DNA from 2 places in the Paenibacillus sp. JNUCC32 genome. Region 1 is predicted to be linked to the other one. Evidence: riboswitches for the same ligand, from Rfam matches in the RefSeq annotation. Region 1 holds a riboswitch; the other holds the start of a gene.

The links. A riboswitch is a leader RNA that binds a small molecule or an ion and turns the genes downstream of it on or off. The one in region 1 is predicted to bind cobalamin.
Region 2: linked by a shared signal. The riboswitch ahead of JNUCC32_RS00060 (ABC transporter substrate-binding protein) and the one ahead of JNUCC32_RS21885 (ribonucleoside-diphosphate reductase subunit alpha) in region 1 are both predicted to bind cobalamin.

Annotation. Positions count from the first base shown of each region.
Region 1 covers NZ_CP062260.1:4,932,887-4,942,506, reverse strand. Annotated here, with positions in the region: gene JNUCC32_RS21900 (hypothetical protein) at 1-81, shown strand, start outside; gene JNUCC32_RS21895 (GNAT family N-acetyltransferase) at 207-1,160, shown strand; gene JNUCC32_RS21890 (ribonucleotide-diphosphate reductase subunit beta) at 1,255-2,286, opposite strand; gene JNUCC32_RS21885 (ribonucleoside-diphosphate reductase subunit alpha) at 3,091-5,424, opposite strand; cobalamin riboswitch at 5,619-5,852, opposite strand; gene JNUCC32_RS21880 (MTH1187 family thiamine-binding protein) at 6,222-6,527, shown strand; tRNA gene JNUCC32_RS21875 (tRNA-Thr) at 6,636-6,707, shown strand; gene JNUCC32_RS21870 (dihydrofolate reductase family protein) at 6,790-7,347, opposite strand; gene JNUCC32_RS21865 (cupin domain-containing protein) at 7,907-8,452, opposite strand; gene JNUCC32_RS21860 (arsenic resistance protein) at 8,835-9,620, shown strand, end outside.
Region 2 covers NZ_CP062260.1:5,518-15,137, reverse strand. Annotated here, with positions in the region: gene cobS (adenosylcobinamide-GDP ribazoletransferase) at 1-15, opposite strand, end outside; gene cobU (bifunctional adenosylcobinamide kinase/adenosylcobinamide-phosphate guanylyltransferase) at 12-590, opposite strand; gene cobT (nicotinate-nucleotide--dimethylbenzimidazole phosphoribosyltransferase) at 587-1,657, opposite strand; gene JNUCC32_RS00070 (ABC transporter ATP-binding protein) at 1,723-2,508, opposite strand; gene JNUCC32_RS00065 (FecCD family ABC transporter permease) at 2,505-3,551, opposite strand; gene JNUCC32_RS00060 (ABC transporter substrate-binding protein) at 3,548-4,552, opposite strand; cobalamin riboswitch at 4,809-5,010, opposite strand; gene JNUCC32_RS00055 (histidine phosphatase family protein) at 5,163-5,909, opposite strand; gene cbiB (adenosylcobinamide-phosphate synthase CbiB) at 5,900-6,877, opposite strand; gene JNUCC32_RS00045 (adenosylcobinamide amidohydrolase) at 6,874-7,608, opposite strand; gene cobD (threonine-phosphate decarboxylase CobD) at 7,691-8,815, opposite strand; gene JNUCC32_RS00035 (lipoate--protein ligase) at 8,991-9,620, shown strand, end outside.

The DNA.
Region 1 (9,620 bases):
GATCGGTCCGATGACGGGAGAAGTCTGTCCAAAATCGGATATTCGGCGATCAAGGATCCTTCATGCTATTCACTAAAATGAGGGAGCAGTGGAATTAAAAACACCACAGGTCGCTGGCTTGTGGTTGCATAGATCGGCATGTACACCACAGGTGCGCTGTGGTGTTTTTTGCGTTTCTAATGATACGAGCAAAGGAGAGGTAGACCATGTTCATGCAAGGTAAACAAATCTATGTCAAGTCGGTAGAGGAATCGGATGCGGAAGCGCTATGGAAGCTCGAGGTGGATAACCGGGATTTTTTTCAACGGTTCACGGGCTTAAGGGACGACGAATTCTATACCCTTGAGGGACAACTCGAACGGATTCGCAAGGCCCGGGAATCCAGCAAGGCGGATCAGGCGTATCTCTATATGATTGGACTGCGGGATACCGAAACGATCATCGGGGAGATCATGCTGACGGAAGTGGTACGGGGGAATTTGCAGAGCTGCTGGATCGGTTATTTTCTGGACCGGGACCATAACGGTAAGGGGTACATGACCGAGGCCGTTCAAATGGTGGTGAGGTTTGCCTTTCAGGAATTGAAGTTTCACCGGATTGAAGCGGGCGTGATGCCGCACAACCTAGGCTCGATCCGAGTGCTCCTGAAGGCCGGCTTCCATAAAGAAGGCATCGCCAGGAAAAACGTGAAGATTAACGGGAAGTGGGAGGACCATCAGACACTGGCTATGTTGAATGAAGCCGATGAGGAGGCATCGTCCCCGATTCACCGGTACAATCCGTCCGTCATCGCCCCGCCGATCGGTCCGTATACCCATGTAACCAAGGTTGCGAGAGGGGCTGAGCTGTTGGTATTCTCCGGCCAGGTGGGGACCGACAGGGAGGGGAGCCTGCCGGCCGATATGAAGGAGCAAGTAGAGAACACCTTGGCGAATATCCAGCGGGTATTGGCTTCGGAAGCCATGTCGGCGGATCATATCGTCAAAATCAACATTTGGGCGGTTCAGGAGGTCGACTGGGATCATTTCCACCGGGTATGGGAGAAATTCCACGGGGGGAAGGCGCCGTCCATGACGATGACCTACGTGCCGGCGCTGGCGATGCCGTCCCTTCAGGTGGAGATCGAGGTATGGGCAGCGAGGGGGCAACGCTTAATGTAGAGGAGCGGATTGCAGCCGTCTTATATAAGGCATAAAAAAACCTCCGGGATCCTGTTTAGGGAACCTCGGAGGTTTTGTGTATATGGAAGGAAACTTATAGATCGTCAAAGCCGTTGTCGTCGCCAACTTTGCCGTAGTTACGGGATTTGGCTTCGAAGAAGTCGGTTTTCGTTGCGTTGAGGGCTTCGTCGGAGAAAGGCTTGATCCATGGCATGCAGTTGACGTCCACGCCTTCGTAAGCTTTTTCCAGACCCATCATGGTGATGCGACGGTTCGCGATGTACTTGATGTAATCGCTCAACTCGTTCAGATCGATGCCGCGCACATTGCTGAGCGTGTAGTGGGCCCAGTTGGTTTCGAGCTCGACGGCACGGTCAATGGTGCGGTACAGGTAGTCGATGTTCTCTTTGGTGTTCAGCTCAGGGAAATCCTTGAGCAGCTGCTTGAACACTTCGGCGAAGAAGTAGCAGTGCTGGTTCTCGTCACGCTGAATATAGGAGATCATCTGGCTGGTTGCCATCATCTTTTGGTCACGGGCCAGGTTGTAGAAGAAGGCAAACGTGCTGTAGAAGAAAATCCCTTCCAGGATCAGGTCGGCGACCATGGCTTCGAAGAAGGATTGCGGCGACGGATTGTCGCGGAAATTCTGGTAAATGTTCGAGATGAACTGGTTGCGCTCCAGAAGAACCGGATCATGCTTCCAGTATTCGAAGATTTCCTTCTGCTCCTGCTCCGATACGATGGAGGAAAGCACGTAGGAATAGGATTGGTTGTGAACCACCTCTTGCTGACCGATGATGGCCGAGATGGCTTCGAGCGACGAGTCGGTGAAGTAACGCTTCACGTCGCCGACAAACATCGTCTGCATGGAATCGAGCACAGCCAGCAGGGAGATGTTGATTTTGAAGGTGCGCTGCTCTTCAGGGTCCAGGCGCGGGAACTGCTGCGCATCCTTGGACATCGGAATTTCATCCGCGATCCAGTGGTTCAGCAGCAGAACCTTATACAATTTATACATATGAGGCATCCGAATGTCGTTCCAGTTCAGGATCCCGGAGCATTCACCTTCAATGACGCGAGTGGAGCGGTTGGGTGCTTCGGTGTTAAATATCTTTTGCATTTGCATGCCGATTTTCTCTCCTTGTATTTCATAATAGGGCGGCGCATAGGCGAAGCCTGAGGGAAACCTCCCAGCATATTCATGGAACGGGTATCCACACCGGGACGGGTATCCATCTCCAGCCGCTGTTGTCCGCCCTTTGCCTTAATGTATTTTAAAGGTTGCAAAGGGCTCCCAAAGGCGGACGTAAACTCTTCCGATTGGATACCCTTACCCTTGTAGTCTTTTAGTTAGAAAGCTTATTCCCGCCTGCTATGCGAGACCCCCCGCATGCAGCCGCTCGACGCTTGTCGCATCGCATGAGAAGCGATTCCCAAAGGGAGAGCGAACCACGCAGGCAGTAACTCAAAATCGCACGAAGTAGGTCAATAGTCCCCGCACCACATGAAAAGCGATTCCCAAGGGGAGAGCGATCCACGCAGGCAGTAACTCAACCAATCGCACGAAGTAGCTCAGTAGTCCCGCACCACATGAAAAGCGATTCCCAAAGGGAGAGCGATCCACGCAGACAGTAACTCAACAAATAGCACGAAGTAACTCAAAGGTCCCCGCACCGCATGAGAAGCGATTCCCAAGGGGAGAGCGATCCCAGCAGACAGTAACTCAACAAATCACACGAAGTAACTCAGAAGTCCCCGCGCCGCATTCCAGCGTTCCCGCAGGGAGAAAGCGCTCCTAGCCACTAAAGCAACTTAAGAAGCGCCTCATTCACATCCAACCCACCTTGCGGGTGTCCAGAGGGCAGAGCCCTTGGGGCCCTCCCTTGGAAGGGAGGGGTTGGGTGGGTTCGAAAAAGGTTAATCTAAACTCTTAGCTTGCGCACGACTCACACTCTTCAATCGTCAGCGCGCGGCTGCGTACATAGTACGTGGATTTGATGCCGGCTTTCCAGGCATGCAGATGCAGCTCCAGGAATTCCGAAGCCCGGATATCAGGGCGGACGTACAGGTTAAAGCTTTGCGCTTGGTCAACGTGACGCTGACGGGCGGCAGCCATTTTGATGGACCAATGCTGGTCGATCAAGAAAGCCGTTTTATAGTACCAGATCGTTTTCTCGGACAGATCCGGAGCAGGGTTCGCCACTTTATAAGTGGTTTTTTCTTCATAAGACAGAAGTTCGTACAATGGATCGATGCTCGCCGTGGAACCCGCGATGATCGAAGTGGAGCCGTTCGGCGCGATGGCAAACAGCCATGCGTTACGGACGCCGTTCGCTTGCACTTCCTGCTGCAATTCACGCCACTGTTCGGTGGTCACGAACTTGCCTTCATGCTCGCCGTCGGTATAACCGCGGAACGTGAAGTACTCGCCGCTCTCCCAGTCGGAGCCTTTGAATTTCGGGTAGTGGCCTTTTTCCTTGGCCAACTCCATGCTGGATTTGACGAGCAGGTAGTTGATGTGTTCGTACAGATTGTCATTATAGGCAACGGCTTCGTCGGATTCCCAGCGGATGCCTTCCAGCGCCAGCAAGTGGTGCAGACCGAAGGTGCCGAGACCGACCGCGCGATATTGGCTGTTGGTGTATTGAGCTTGCAGAACTTCAATATTGTTAATGTCGATGACGTTATCCAGCATGCGAACCTGGATCGGAACGAGACGCTCCAGCACACCGGCAGGTACGGCACGGGCCAAGTGGATGGAGTTCAGGTTGCAGACAACGAAATCGCCAGGGATTTTGGAAATCACGATCCGGGTTTGGCCGTCTTTCGTAACCAGCTCCTCTTGCTCAACGACCGTCGGAGATTGGTTCTGCATGATCTCCGTGCACAGGTTGGAAGAGTAGATCATGCCATGAGCCGAGTTCGGGTTCGCACGGTTGACCGTGTCGCGGTAGAACATGTACGGCGTACCCGTTTCAAGCTGGGATTTCATGATGCGCTTCATAATGTCGATGGCTTGTACCGTAATGCGCGGCAGCAGCGGGTTCGCTACGGCTTCCGCGTATTTTTGGCGGAATTCGCCTTCGCCTTGAGTATGGTCATAGAAGTCCTCCAGACCTAGCGGACGGCCGTTCTCGTCTTTCCAGCCCATGATTTTCTTCACTTCATGCGGACAGAACAGGCTCCACTCTTCACGAGCTTCTACAGCCTCCATGAACAGGTCGGGCAGGCATACGCCATGGAACACGTCATGCGCTCTCATGCGCTCGTCGCCGTTGTTCAGCTTCAGATCCAGGAAGGACAGGATGTCTTTGTGGAACACGTCCAAGTACACCGCGATGGCGCCTTTACGAGTTCCCAATTGGTCAACGCTAACAGCGGTGTTGTTCAACTGGCGAATCCAAGGGATGACGCCGGAACTGGTATTCTTGTGACCACGGATGTCAGAGCCGCGTGCACGGACTTTACCGAGGTATACCCCGATGCCGCCGCCCATTTTGCTGAGACGGGCGATGTCCGTATTGGAATCGAAGATTCCTTCCAGGGAGTCGTCCACGGTATCGATAAAGCAGCTGGACAGCTGGCCGGCTACTTTTTTACCTGCATTGGACATGGTCGGCGTAGCCGCCGTCATGTACAGGTTACTCATGGCCCAGTAGGCTTCCTTGACAAGGTCAAGACGCTTGTCGGCAGGCTCGTTATGCATGAGGAACATCGCGATGACCATGTAGCGTTCTTGCGGAAGTTCCATGACGCGACCGTCAAAGTCGTTTGCCAGGTAACGCTCAGCCAGCGTCAACAGACCGATGTAGTCAAACAGCAGATCCCGGCTTGGATCGATGCATTCGCCGAGTTCTTCGATTTGTTCTTTGGTGTAGCTGGTCAGAAGGTCCTCGCGATAGATGCCTTTTTGCACAAGCTCCGTAATGAGCGGGTAGAAGGCACCGTATGGTTCTTCCGGGTATGCTTTGTATCGGCGGTTGGTAGCCGCTTTTTTATATAAAGAGGTCAGAAACGAACGCGCAGCTGCAAACTTCCAATTCGGCTCCTCTTTAGTTACAAGCTCAAGGGCGGACATCGTGAAGGCGCTGCTGATTTCTTCGCCGGTAACCTGCTCACCGCGCAATTTGGCATTGACGCCGCGAAGCAGACGCTCCTTATCGAGCATGTCCAATCCTTTCAGAGTCCGGTCGGCATAGACGGAGAGGCGAATTTCATCAAAGGCGAGCTGACGGTTGTTCGGTTTAACTACGAGCTGGGGCATGAATAAATTCCTCGCTTTCTTCGGGGGAAATATGAAAAAGGACATCAAAAAAACATTTTCTAAAACCCGCGGGCAGGCTTGAAAATGTCCGTGCGCTGTGATTCGGAAATGACGTTTGACATAAGCCCTTGAACGGGCATGATGTTATGTACAGACGCAAGTTTAACGAACACTTACCTAAAGCCCCGTAGGTTGGTGTCTGCTGCATATAGGCAGGTCTCTGACTCGGGCTTCTGCCTCCCGGCGGTGCCTCCCGAAAACCTTGATCCGATTCTTCGGCGGCTATGCCGTATGAGGATGGCTGAAAAAAATGATGAACAGCCTAAGAGCCCTTACAGTGGCGGGACCGTGATGGATTTACACCATGCTTCCCTATTAAGCCGGACTGCCTTATGGGTTGATCCGGCACCTATATACACTATATTTGGTTGTTGTTAATCTAATTTAACCCAATATATTGTGTTTGTAAACCATATTCTTAAAATTGAACGCAAAAAGAATTATAGCAAACGAGCGGTCATTGTGCCAGTTAAGAAACTGTCAAAAGGCGATAAGATTTCCTGGATTGTGACCAAATGCGACCTTTTCTGCGCAGATACCGCGTATATTCTCGTTTTGACAAAATAGGATATTACCGTATGGATGAGGCGGGCAGGATACACTATATCTTGTGTGAAGCTAAAACTGAAGGGCTTTGATATGGCGGACCGAAATTGGTATGATATCCGTATCCGGAATTGGAATTGGAAAATGGAAGAGCATCGCATGATTGAGATATGACGAGGGGGGTTGTTCAGATGGCAATAGCAGAGGTAACGGTGATTCCGATCGGAACCGCAACCACGAGTTTAAGCGCTTATGTCGCCGAGATGCAGCGAATACTGAAACAGCAGGAAGGGATTTCCTATGAGCTGACATCGATGAGCACGATCATCGAGGGAGAGCTTAACATGATCTGGCGGGCGATTGAGGCTTTGCATGAAGCGCCTTTTCTGTCCGGGGCAAAGCGCGTATCGACTTCCGTTAAAATTGACGACCGCAGGGACCGGGTCTCCTCAAGCAAACAGAAGATCCAATCCGTGCAGGAAAAGTTAGGCGGGTAATGCCGCCAAATTCGGTGGATATTCCCGTTAGAATAGGACTTGCTTTTTGCTGCCGAAGTATTATAATAATTTTTGTTGTTTCGAGAGGAATATCATCGAACCACATGTGCTGGTGTAGCTCAGGGGTAGAGCAACGCACTCGTAATGCGTAGGTCGGGGGTTCAATTCCCTTCACCAGCATCTTCATAAAGTCAATAACGGCGCGGTTTTCCGTCATTCGGGAACCGGGCCGTTATTTGTACGTGTTGGCGAATGCGCAATATTATTCGTTCCCATCAAAATGATAAATTAGTTGCACAACGCCTGAGGAGAACGTTCTTGTATTCACCATTTTTAAATTCAACCTCTGTTTTATATCCACAAACAGCGGTTTTCCTTCTCCCAAAACGACAGGGTGAACGGATAATCGATATTCATCAACAAGTCCCAAATTGATAAAAGTCGTAATAAGACTTGCCCCTCCGTACAGCCAGATGTCTTTACCAGGCTGATTCTTTAATTTATTTACTTCTTCAAGAATGCGATCATTTATGAATATTGCTTTATGATCACTCCCCTTTTGCGTCCTGGAAAACACATACTTTTCTTTACTATGAACCAATTCCCAAAACTCTTTTTCGGAATCCGCATGTCCAATTTCCGGAGTGAATTGTCCCCATAAATCATAGCTTTTTCTTCCATACAAAATGGTATCGATTTGATTTAAAAAATGATTAAACCCCATTTCAGAGTCCATAATGCACCAATCAACTTCACCATGTTTCCCTTCAATAAAACCATCCAAAGTAACCGCTAAATCTAAAATTATTCTTCGTGCCATGATTTATTGCTCCTTTCGTTACGTTAATCTACCATCCAGTATAGACTTCAAATACGTCACCTTATGTCATAAAACGCCTAACCTCGTTAAAATGATTTTATGTAAACTGAAGTCGTTCCCTCCTGGAGCGGCTTTTTTTATTTCTTCGAAGGAGCGTGATATGATATGAAATAAATTGATGGAATGGTTGGTACAGAAGGTGAATGCAACTTTTTCTTGAGGTGATATTTTGGGCGATAGACCATTTAAAGCTTTGAGATATATATTCACGTGGATAGCCTTTATTTTTGTTATATGCGTTTGGTTCAGTTCTCACAAAACGTTATATTTAGGGTTTGTAACGCTGTCTGTAAGTGCCGGATACCTAATGCACATTGTTGGAGTGAAAAGAGGGGAAAGTGAAGATAGCAAACTGTTCTTATCCATCATTTCGTGCTGTTTATGTTTTTTAGTCTCGTTATATATTTTTTGTATAACACTTTAGCCCGCCAGCATTAAGCTGACGGGCTTCAGTTTTCTAACGGCATATAAATTAGCAAAATCCTAAGAATAACAAATTCTAATCAGCAGACATGGCCTCTGCTTTTGTTTCGTGGACCGTGCCAAATGGATGCTCTGGAGGGGCATATATCACGTATATTTTTAGCGGTACGCTGCCCATATTGGTGACATTGTGCCATTTTCCAGCAGGTATCATGATGGCATAGCCATCATAGGCCATTTGTTGAAAATCTAAATTATGTTTGCTATCGCCCATTTGAACAAGCCCTTGACCTTGTTCAATGTGTATGAATTGGTCGGTTGTGGGGTGAACCTCTAATCCAATGTCATCTCCAACATGAATGCTCATTAGGGTCACTTGTAAGTGCTTCCCTGTCCATAAAGCGGTTCGGTACGTATTGTTTTGTTTCGCAGCTTGATCAATATTCAGTACAAGTGGTCCTCGCCCATAATCCGTTATTTGAATATCTTCATCATCACGATTCCAACGGGCATCATACCAACTGAAATAATGAGGATTCAAGCTATGAAGCCGGTTGTAATCGTTCCAGTATTGATATCTCGGATCAAACACTTGATAAGGGTAACATGGATCGCGGTACATGTTCATTCTCCTTTTATCGTTTCATCATTTTCCGATTATCCTATGCTGCTGCCTAATTAAAAGATTCGAAAATGGGCTAGGGCCTATAACTAAAGACAAGCGGTAAGCTAAGACATGGATATCGTCTTGGACTGCCGCTTTCAGGTTTTAAGTTACCCTTGTTAGCCATAACGATAACGCCACTAACAACGCCTAACAACAAATAAGCCAATATTATGGTTAGGACGCCTTTAATCCCTTTCAGAGATGGGTGTGCCTATTCTCCAAGAGCTAAATAGGGTATATGCAATGGCTGATAGCAGCGCGGCCCCCAAAAGCAGTATTAAGCAGTGCCGTGCTGGTCCCGTGATATAATTCGGATAAAAAAGTGGAGCGTGGACAGATGCTTAGACTGGAGAGTGTAGAGAAGAATCAAATAGGCGTTTATGCAGCAGCCTTGATATTAGGTGCAGTAATGGGCTTATTAAGTCCCGCCATAGGCATGTTTGTTGAGCCTGCCATATCATTCATGATTGCCATTCTTCTTTTCAGCATGTTTTGTCAAATTCCATTCCTTAAGCTGAGGGAGGCTTTATCCAACGGGCGTTTTATAGGAGCTTTATTGCTTGTGAATTTTGTTCTGACACCGGTTCTCGTCTATATTCTAACCTTGGTATTTCCTCAACCGGCTCCCGTTTTACTTGGTGTTTGCCTTGTGCTTCTGACGCCATGCATTGATTATGTTATTGTTTTTACACAGTTAGGGAAAGGGAATGAGCGATTGATTCTTGCGTCCACACCGATCCTTTTTGTAGTACAGATGATTATGCTTCCGTTTTACTTGTGGCTTTTCCTTGGCTCGGAAGCAGCAGAAATGGTCAAGGTGGGCCCATTTGTCGAGGCATTTATCTTCTTGATTTTCGTCCCGTTGCTTCTTGCTTTGGCTGCACAGTTCTGGGCCAAGAAAAGTGCCAAGGGTTCAAAATCGTTGCAATTAACCGCATGGCTCCCTGTACCCTTTATGGCAATCGTTCTTTTTGTAGTCATTGCTTCACAAATCGGGAGGGTGTATGAAGATCTTAGCGTTATCATAGCGGTTATTCCCATTTATGTTCTATTCCATATCATGACGCCGTTTATTTCACGGGCGACCTCGGCGTTTTTTCGAATCGGACCCAAGGATGGGAGA
Region 2 (9,620 bases), 2.0 Mb from region 1:
GATCATCTTGCTCATATCCGATACTCCCTGCTCTTGATTTCCATTGGAATTCCCGCGGTCACCAGAAATACCTCGTCACAGACCTGGGCCAGTCGTTGATTCATGATCCCTGCCCAGTCGCGATAAATCCGGCCCAGCGGATATTCGGGTACAATCCCTGAACCCACTTCGTTTGTTACCAATATAACCATGCCCGGGTATACCTGAACCGCTCTTGCCAGCCTGCCGATTTGAAGCCCCAGCCGCTCTTCCATGACGGCCGTCCCTTCGGGTTCGGCCTGCAGCAGCACGTTCGTAAGCCACAGCGTCAGGCAATCCACTACCACCGCAGGGGCGTCCGAGGCAGACTGGCCGAGCGTTTCGAGCAATTCGGGCAGAGCGACAGGCTCCTCCACCGTCTGCCAACCATAGGCTGTATCCTGCCTGCGGTCTTGATGAATACGGATCCGTTCCCGCATCTCATCGTCATAGGCTTGCGCAGTCGCTATATATGTACCGGAATCGGCGCGCTTCATGCACAGCTTCTCCGCGAACGAGCTCTTCCCGCTCCTCGCTCCGCCCGTAACCAACACGCTTCCACGATGACTCATACGGCTCCTCCGCTGATGCCGGCGCTCTCAAACGTCGCCATCTCGTTCACGATCCTGCACGCCGCCTCGACCAGATGAAGGCACAGCACACCGCCCGTCCCCTCGCCAAGACGCATGTCCATTTGAAGCATCGGCTGGAGTCCCAGCTCTTTCAGCAGAAGAACATGCGCCTGTTCATGCGAAACATGGGAAGCAATCATATAAGGAAGGGCATCCGGGCAGATCGATTTGGCAACCAACGCCGCGGCACTGGATATGAATCCGTCAATGATGACAGGACATCCATGAGCAGCCGCCCCCAGAATCAATCCGGCCAATCCGCCGATTTCGAAGCCCCCGACTTTGGCCAGCACGTCGAGCGGGTCGGCGGCATGAGGCGCATTGACTTGTATCGCCCGTTCCACAACCCGAATCTTATGGTTCAGCCGTTCATCCGTCACGCCGGTTCCTCGTCCCACAACCTCGGATGGCTGCTTGCCGGACAGAACCGAGAAAATAGCCGCGCTTGGCGTCGTGTTCCCGATGCCCATCTCTCCGGTTACGAACATCTGCGTGCCTTGTATAACCAGCTCTGCCGCCACCTCAGCTCCGGTCACTACGGATTGCAGCGCTTCTTCCCTTGTCATTGCGGGTCCTTTGGCCATATTGGCGGTTCCTCTGCCAATGTTCCGGGACAGGAGCCTCTCATGGGTCAGCTCGGTCGCTACGCCGATATCCACGCAATGAACGTCTGCCCCCGCTTGACGGGCCAGCACGTTAACGGCCGCCCCTCCATTCAGGAAGTTCATCACCATTTGGGGCGTCACCTCGGCCGGAAATGCGCTGATTCCTTCATCACACACCCCATGATCGCCAGCCATGACAACCACGGATGTTTTGGTAAACGAGGGCTTCATTTTCCCCGTGATTCCCGCTAATTGGATCGCCAGCGACTCCAGCTTGCCCAAACTGCCCGGAGGTTTCGTTAACGTATCCAAATAGGCGCCGGTTTCCGCCTGCGCTTCGGCATCCAGCGGTTTAATGTTAGCGGTAATTCCCTTCAAACGACTTGTGAGTGTATCCGTCAATGAAACGGCCTCCTTCCTCTTGCTCCTAAATCTTACAACGCGGCTGAACCTGCGGCAACACCGCTTTAGGTCCAGGTGCTGTTCGCAGTTAACAGCACCTGCGGAGCCCCATTCTCGGGATGGGTCACGATGGAGGGCTCCACCCGGAAAATCCGTCGGATATACGCTGCCGTCAGCACGTCCTCCGGCTTGCCCGCCCCTGCGATCCGTCCCTGATCCAGAACCAGCAGCTTATCGCAGAATTGAGCCGCCAGATTGAGGTCATGCAGTACGCTGATCACCGTTATGCCGGACGAGTTCCGCCACTCCGCCACCATATCCATGAACTGAAGCTGATAGCGGATATCCAGATAGGTCGTCGGTTCGTCCAGCATGAGCAGCGAAGGCTCCTGGACCATCACCTTGCCCAAAGCGACACGCTGGCGCTGTCCTCCGCTTAACTCGGTAAGCCGGCGCTCCTCCAGGCCGTTCAGATCCAGCTTTCGAATAACGGCCTCGATAAGCGGGGCCGCATCCTTATCCTCACGGCCAAGCCAGTTCAAGAACGGGAATCGCCCCATCTCCAGCACGTCCCGGACGGTAAAATCGGTAGGGTCGAGTCCCTCCTGCTGCAGCACCGCCACGATTCGGGCCAGTGCCTTCCGGTTATAGCGTCCAAGCTCCTTGCCCAGAAGCGTCACGCTTCCTTCCGTAGGACTCTCCACGCCGGATAACAGCTGCATGAGGGTGGACTTGCCGCTGCCGTTCGGTCCGATGATCCCCCACCATTCCCCTTCGGCAATGTGAAGGTCCACCCCGGATAGAATCGACGCCTTGCCATAGGCTTTGCCAAGCCCTTGGGCCGTAATCATGATAACCCCTCCCTGCGCCGTTTTTTGTTCCGGTACAGCAGATAAGCAAAGAACGGAGCGCCTATGAATGCCGTGACCACCCCGAGCGGGATTTCCGTCGGCGCCAAGACGGAGCGTGCTGCCGTATCGCACCAAACCATGAAAATCGCGCCGCCCAGCGCCGACAGGGGAACAATCACGCGGTAATCGGAGCCGGTGATCAGCCGAATCATATGCGGTACTACAAGCCCGACGAACCCGATCACGCCGGAAACCGATACGGCTGCCGCGGCAAGCAGGGTAGCGACGATCAGCACGCTGGTCTTCAGACGATCGACATTCAATCCCATATGAGCGGCCTGCCGTTCCCCGAGCGACAAAATGTTAAGCGCCCGCGACCTGCTCCATAGATATACGAAACCCGCTGCAAAATACGGGAAAAGGATGGCCGTATACGACCATCCGCGCATGCTCAGGCTTCCCATCGTCCAGTACAGGATTTGGTTCACCGTATCTTTGGACATCACCGTCAGAAACGAAACGACGGCGCCCAGAAACGACTGCATCACCACCCCGGACAGGATGAGCCCATGGATCGGCAGTTTTCCTTGATCCCTTGCCAGCAGCAAAACGGCCCATAGGGTGCCTGCTCCGGTCAGAAACGCTACAACCGGCAGTGTATAACCTCCGGCAAAGGAATATTCCATTCCGAAAAAAATCAGGGATGCCGCGCCAAGCGCAGCACCCGAGGACACACCGAGCGTAAACGGATCCGCCAGCGGATTGCGAAGCACGCCTTGAAAGGCGGCTCCGGCCACCGCCAGGGAGGCTCCAACAAGCATCCCGAGCAGGATCCGCGGCAATCTCACCTTCATCAGGATTTGCTCGGAGGAAGCTTCCCAGCCTGGAACGATGGAATCGCCGATTCCCGGCAGCCGGTGCAGCAGCATCGCTCCAATCTCTCTCACAGGCAGGTGAACGGAGCCGATTCCGAGACTGACAACCAAGGTCAGCAGTAAAAGGATCAGGCCGGCCGCACCGAATCCTGCAAGTTTTTTACTCATGGATTCATCAATTCCGGATAAACGGCCTTCGCCACTTCCATCAGTCCTTGCGTCACGCGCGGGCCCGGACGGCTGAGCAGATTGGCATCCACGGAAATGACCTGATCGTTCTTGATGGCTTCGATCTGATCCCAGCCGCCGCGCTCCTTGATCAGCTGATCCAATGTTTTCTTGGTGGCTTCGTCCACCACATCGTCCGTGTACAGAATAACGTCCGGGTTCGCGGCGATGATGTTCTCCTCGCTGATTTCGAACCAGCCTTCCGCATCGCCGGCTGCATTGACGCCGCCAGCTGCGGTAATGATCTCATCCATGAACTCGCCTTTGCCGACGGTCCATCCCGGAGAGAACTCCACGTATACTTTCTTCTTGTCTTCATCCTTCACGGATTTCACGGCTTCCGTAACGGCAGCCAATTCCTGCTTCATCTGATCGACGACCGCTTTCGCCTCGGCTTGACGGTCCGTAATTTGACCGATCAGCTCGATGTTCTCCATCACCGCATCGATGGTTTTCGGATCGTTGACGAACAGCGTAACGCCAAGCTCGCGCAATTTCTCGGCATTCTGGGCATTCATCGAAGCCGCGAATACCACATCGGCGTCGGCTGCGATGATCGCCTCTTCATTCACCTGGAACCCGCCCAGTTTAGGCTTGGATTTGGCCGCTTCGGGGTAATCGTCGTTATCGGATACGCCAACGATCTCCTCATCCAGTCCCAATGCAAACAGTTTTTCCGTCTCGGACGGAGTCAGGGACGCAATCTTGGTCGGCGCTTTCTCAAACGTCATTTCCACGCCCGTTGAATCCTTGACGGTCAGCGGATACGTGGTCTTAAGCTCTTCCGCCGATTCCGCCGGCGCTTCGTTATTCTGCTCTTGCTGCTGTGCCGGCGGCGTCGCATCCTTCGGTGCTGCTTCTTCGCCGCCGCAGCCGATCAAGGCCAGGGCCATCAGTATGGCTACCAGAAGTACGGACCATGTTTTGTTTAATGCTTTCATCTCTTGGAATCCCCCTAAACATAATTGAGAACCTGGCGCAGGCGTGTCTAAATTCCTTCGACCGATCCTTAACTGGTAAGAAACGTTCAATCTTCATACCCTAAGAAGCAAAAATCCCCGACTCCTCGATGACAAGGACTCAGGGATTACGTTTGTATCATAAGGACGCCGGGATAACCGTTCAACGATGGCGCCTTAAACTTCCGTCCGCATGGCTCCATGCGTCCGGTAAACGTAATCCTCTCCTCGAAGGACCGTCTTTCATTCGCTGAGGGCAGGTCTCCTGACTTGCAGGTTGTAACGACTTCTCCGCCTTCCCAAGCGCTAAGGCTCAGTGGCATATGGAAAAGTCCCTGCTTCACAGTGGCGGGACCGTGCCGGACTTGCACCGGCTTCCCTATTAACCCGGCAGAAAACAATAACGCCCTCTGTCCGGGACCCTCGCAAATCATATGAATTTATGGATGATAGGCCAAGCATGGTTTCTCTGCACAAGATTATAGGCGATAAACCATCCCCTTACAACTGAAAGTTTCGGGCGTTTCGATTGCGTCATGACACCGATTTAGCCCGTTATCGCCTATTCCGACCGAAATCATACGTTTTCGTTTTATTCGCTTAACCGTACGCCTCGCCAGCTCGCTCCGTCCCATGTCAGCTGCAGCTTGAGCACCTCGCCCGGCATAACCGACGTCGCCCAGAATTCCGTATCCGGCACGGTAGCCGCTGCCATCTCCCGAATAACGCCGCCGTGGGTGACCACAAGCACGTCAACTCCTTCAGCGAGCGTTCCACGGCCATCATCACCACGCCTGGCCTCTGCCTCTGCCTCAGCCTCTGCCTCTGCCTGCGAAAGGGGATCCGGAGCTTCCTCCATATGCAATAATTCCTTCACATCCAAATGCAATCCCGACAAAAAGGCCTGGACGCGGGAACCGAAAGCTTCCCAGCTCTCCCCGCTGGGCGGCGTAACTTCCGCAGGGTTATCGATCCAGCGCCGGTAGAGGGAATCCGTCTTCAACTCCTCGTAGGTCTTTCCTTCCCAATCCCCGAAATCCAGTTCGCGCAGCCGCGGGTCATATCGTACGCCCGGCATAAACTGGCCCAATATGTCATCATCAGGAACAGCACCCCTTTTTGAATCCGATAAGATCACATTGAGCGTCTGCCGGCAGCGGAGGAGATCGCTGCAATAGATCCGGACAAAATGCCTGCAGCGAAGTTCCTCCCGCAGCGGGAGGAGCTGTTCCCTTCCCTCAGCCAGAATTCCCTGATCCTCATGGCCGAGATAACGGCGCTCCTCGTTCCACAACGTGCGGCCGTGACGCACCAGATGCAGGCTGATCCTCATATCCATAGGCTTCCTCCTGCCGCGGCAGCAAGTCCGAGCACCGCGGTGCCCAGCATCGTAAACAAAACCGATACGCCCACAAGCAGACGGTTTGTCACCCGGATATCCTCCGCTTCGAGCGGTCGGTCGGGGTCCCCCATGTAAGCCCGGAACGAGATCACGCCTTGGTACGAATTTTCGCCTCCCAGGCGAATCCCCAAGGCACCGGCAACGGCCGATTCCGGGAAGCCGCTGTTCGGACTGGGATGCTTACGCGCATCTCGTTTAACCATCTTGATCGCTTGTTTCCACTGCAGCGAGAACATCGCCGCCGCGATGGTCAACAGCCCGGCGGTCAGGCGTGCCGGTATCCAATTGGCGAGATCGTCCAGCCGGGCGGAGGCCCAGCCTACATGCAGGTACTTCTCGTTTTTATAACCGACCATGGAATCCAGCGTATTCACGGCGCGGTAGGCCAACGCAAGCGGCGCCCCTCCGATCAGGGCAAAAAACAGCGGAGCGATGACCGCGTCCACGATATTTTCCGCAACCGTCTCCACCGTCCCCCGCACAATTTCCGGCTCATCCAGATGAGCGGTGTCCCTCCCGACCACCATGCTTAGCGCTTGCCTGGCCTCGGCGATATTCCCGGAACGAAGATGGCCGTAGACCTCCAATCCTGCCTCGCGCAGCCCCTTGATCGCAATCGTAGTCGCAATGAGAACGATCTCCGCACCCCAGGCAAGCCAAGGATGAATCGCTGCGCACAGCTCCAGCAGCAGCCATGCCAGCACGAAGGAGCCGCCGGCCACGATCACCGGCAGCAATATCCCCGCCCGCTTCAGTCCCTGAGCGGAAACCGTCCGCTGGCGAATCCATCCTTCGACCCGGCGGATCGCCTTCCCCATGCCGATGACGGGATGCGGCAGCCATCTCGGATCTCCGATCAGCAGGTCCAGCGCCACCGCCGCCCATATGACCCATACGGCGGTCATATCCGATCTTCTCTTTCGGCGGCGATGCTCTCCGTGACGCTGTCGTAGACAAGACGTCCGATCATGCCGCCCAGATCGGTCGCGGTTCCGGCATAATGATGGTTCACGCCAAAGGCTGTATTGCCGCTGACCGCAAGGACCATCGCATCCGTCGTCGTCCCCGTGGCGGCGGCTCCGGTTTCATGATCCTTCACCCCCAGGTCATGCAGCGCCGCGGCTTTCGCTTCGGCTGCCGTCAGCATGGCGTTCACCATGCAAGCCGGCGTCAGCCTTCCGTCCACCACCAGCACGACATTAATCGTGCCAGGCTGGTAAGCCGCGAAGGTCGTACGGCTCGACCCGGCGCGGGCTGCATTGCCCACGCCCGCGGTAGTACAGCATAGAACGGAAGCTTGCTCGCCCCGAGCCTCCCGAATGGAGGCATATTTCAGTTTTACCGCCGTCATCAATCCTGCCGTGGAATCGGCCGGATAGCCGTGCCCAGCCATAAAGCTAACCATATCGTTTATCGGATCGCTGCAATCGTAATGCTTGTCGACATAACGGTTCACGATATGGTCCAAGTGCAGAAAACCGCCGCCGTATATGGCGCTGCTTATGGACGCAGCCGGACTCGGAAGCGAGATCCGAATATGCGGATGCTGCTGCTCCGAATCCAAGGACACGATGGCTCCCGGCCATGCATCCGAGTTATATGGACGATTGCTGCCTTTCAGAAAAGGTACTGCCATGTTTTTTTCTCTCCCTGCTCCTTAAATATCTGAACCAACTGTACCTGTAGCGTTCTTCATATGGATCTGCTGCTAGAAATCCCTAAGTCGCGTCAGCAGAAGGATTTCCAAGGACCTCCGCGGTTATCGCCAGCAATCTGTCGTTAGATCCGGCATCCTTAACGGCTAACCGGATGTGGCGCTCACCGAGGCCCGGGTACATGGCGCAGCTGCGGACGAGCACGCCCCGCCTGCCCATTTCCTGCTGGAACGTCCCTGCATTCCAAGGCCGCGGAAGCTCCATCAGCAGAAAATTGGCCTCCCCCGGCGTAACGTCAAGCCCCAGCGCTCGTAAACCATGTATCAGCTTCTCGCGTTCCACGCGAATCAATTGCAGCGTGTCCAGTTCATATTCCCTGCCGCTGTCAAGACAAGCCTCTCCCGCAAGCAGCGCCAGTCCATTGACGCTCCACGTCACCTGTTTGCCTGCCATGGTGCGTATCACGTCGTGGTGGGCAACCGTAAACCCGAGCCGCAGGCCCGGTATCGCATAAAACTTGGTCATCGACCGGACAATGATCGTCCGCGGATAGTCCTGCAGTTCCGGCATCAATGTCTGTCTGTCCTCCGGCGGAATGAAATCGATGAAGGCCTCATCCAGCACCAACCAGGTCCCTTCTTGCTCAGCGCATGCCGCCAGCTCGCGAATATCCTCCAGGCTGTACTGAACCCCGTTCGGATTGTTCGGCTGTCCCACAAATACGAGATCCGTGCAGGCGATCAGCTCCATCATATCCGCCTTGTCCGCACGCCAATCCCGCTCCGGCTCCCCGCACACGGAGCGGATGTCCGAACCAAATTTCAAGGACAGCTCCCGGTATTCGGAAAAACAAGGATCGACCACGCCGACCGTTCGGGGCTGCAGGCCCAGCAGCAGCAGTGCCATGCATTCTGCAGCTCCATTTCCGACAAGAATGCACCGGGCATCGGTGTCCAATTCCTCCGCAAGCAGCCTCTTGAATTCGCGGTGCCCCGGATCCGGATAACGAATCACCGCGCTCATCCCTTCTTCTAACGCTGCCATGACCCCTTGGGGCGGTCCTAGCGGGTTAATATTCGCGCTGTAATCCAGAAAAGCCGAGGCTGCCCTTCCATATGCAGCCGCCGCCGTCTCCACGTCCCCGCCGTGTCCGTACACCTCGATCAAAGGTTGGTTATTATCGCTCATAAGGGTTCCTCCCGTTCCATGCCCATGGCTCTTGAAAGCCCTGCCGTTATGTAATGCCATCATTATGTCGCTACCGTCCCTGACTCGTCAACATGGAATGCTTTGTCTCTGCCTTCAAATTGGTTTACAATAGTCTGGAAGCACCACATTTTGAATTGTGACGACGGAGGATGCTATGCTATTTATCGATAATCAGGGGATTCACGACCCATCCATCAACCTAGCGATTGAAGAATATGCGCTTAAGCACTTGTCCATGGACGAGAGCTACCTTCTCTTTTATATCAACAAGCCTTCCATCATCATCGGAAAGCATCAGAATACGATCGAAGAGATCAACCAGGAATACGTTCGCGACAACAACATCCAGGTTGTGCGCCGGCTGTCCGGCGGCGGAGCCGTGTACCACGATCTCGGCAACCTGAATTTCAGCTTCATTACGAAGGACGACGGCCAGTCGTTCCACAACTTCCTGAAGTTCACGCAGCCGGTCATCGACTTCCTGCAAAAGATGGGCGTGCCAGCCGAGCTCAGCGGCCGGAATGACCTGCAGGTCGGCGAGAAGAAAATTTCGGGGAACGCTCAGTTCTCGACGCGGGGACGCATGTTCAGCCACGGCACGCTCATGTTCGATCTGAATCTGGATGACGTGCAGGCCTCGCTGAATGCCAATCCGGAAAAGTTTAAATCCAAGAGCACCAAGTCCGTGCGCAGCCGCGTAGCTAACATCAAGGAGCTGCTTGGCACCGACATGACCATTGAACAGTTCCGCGCGGAGCTGCTTCGCTCGATCTTCGGGATGGAA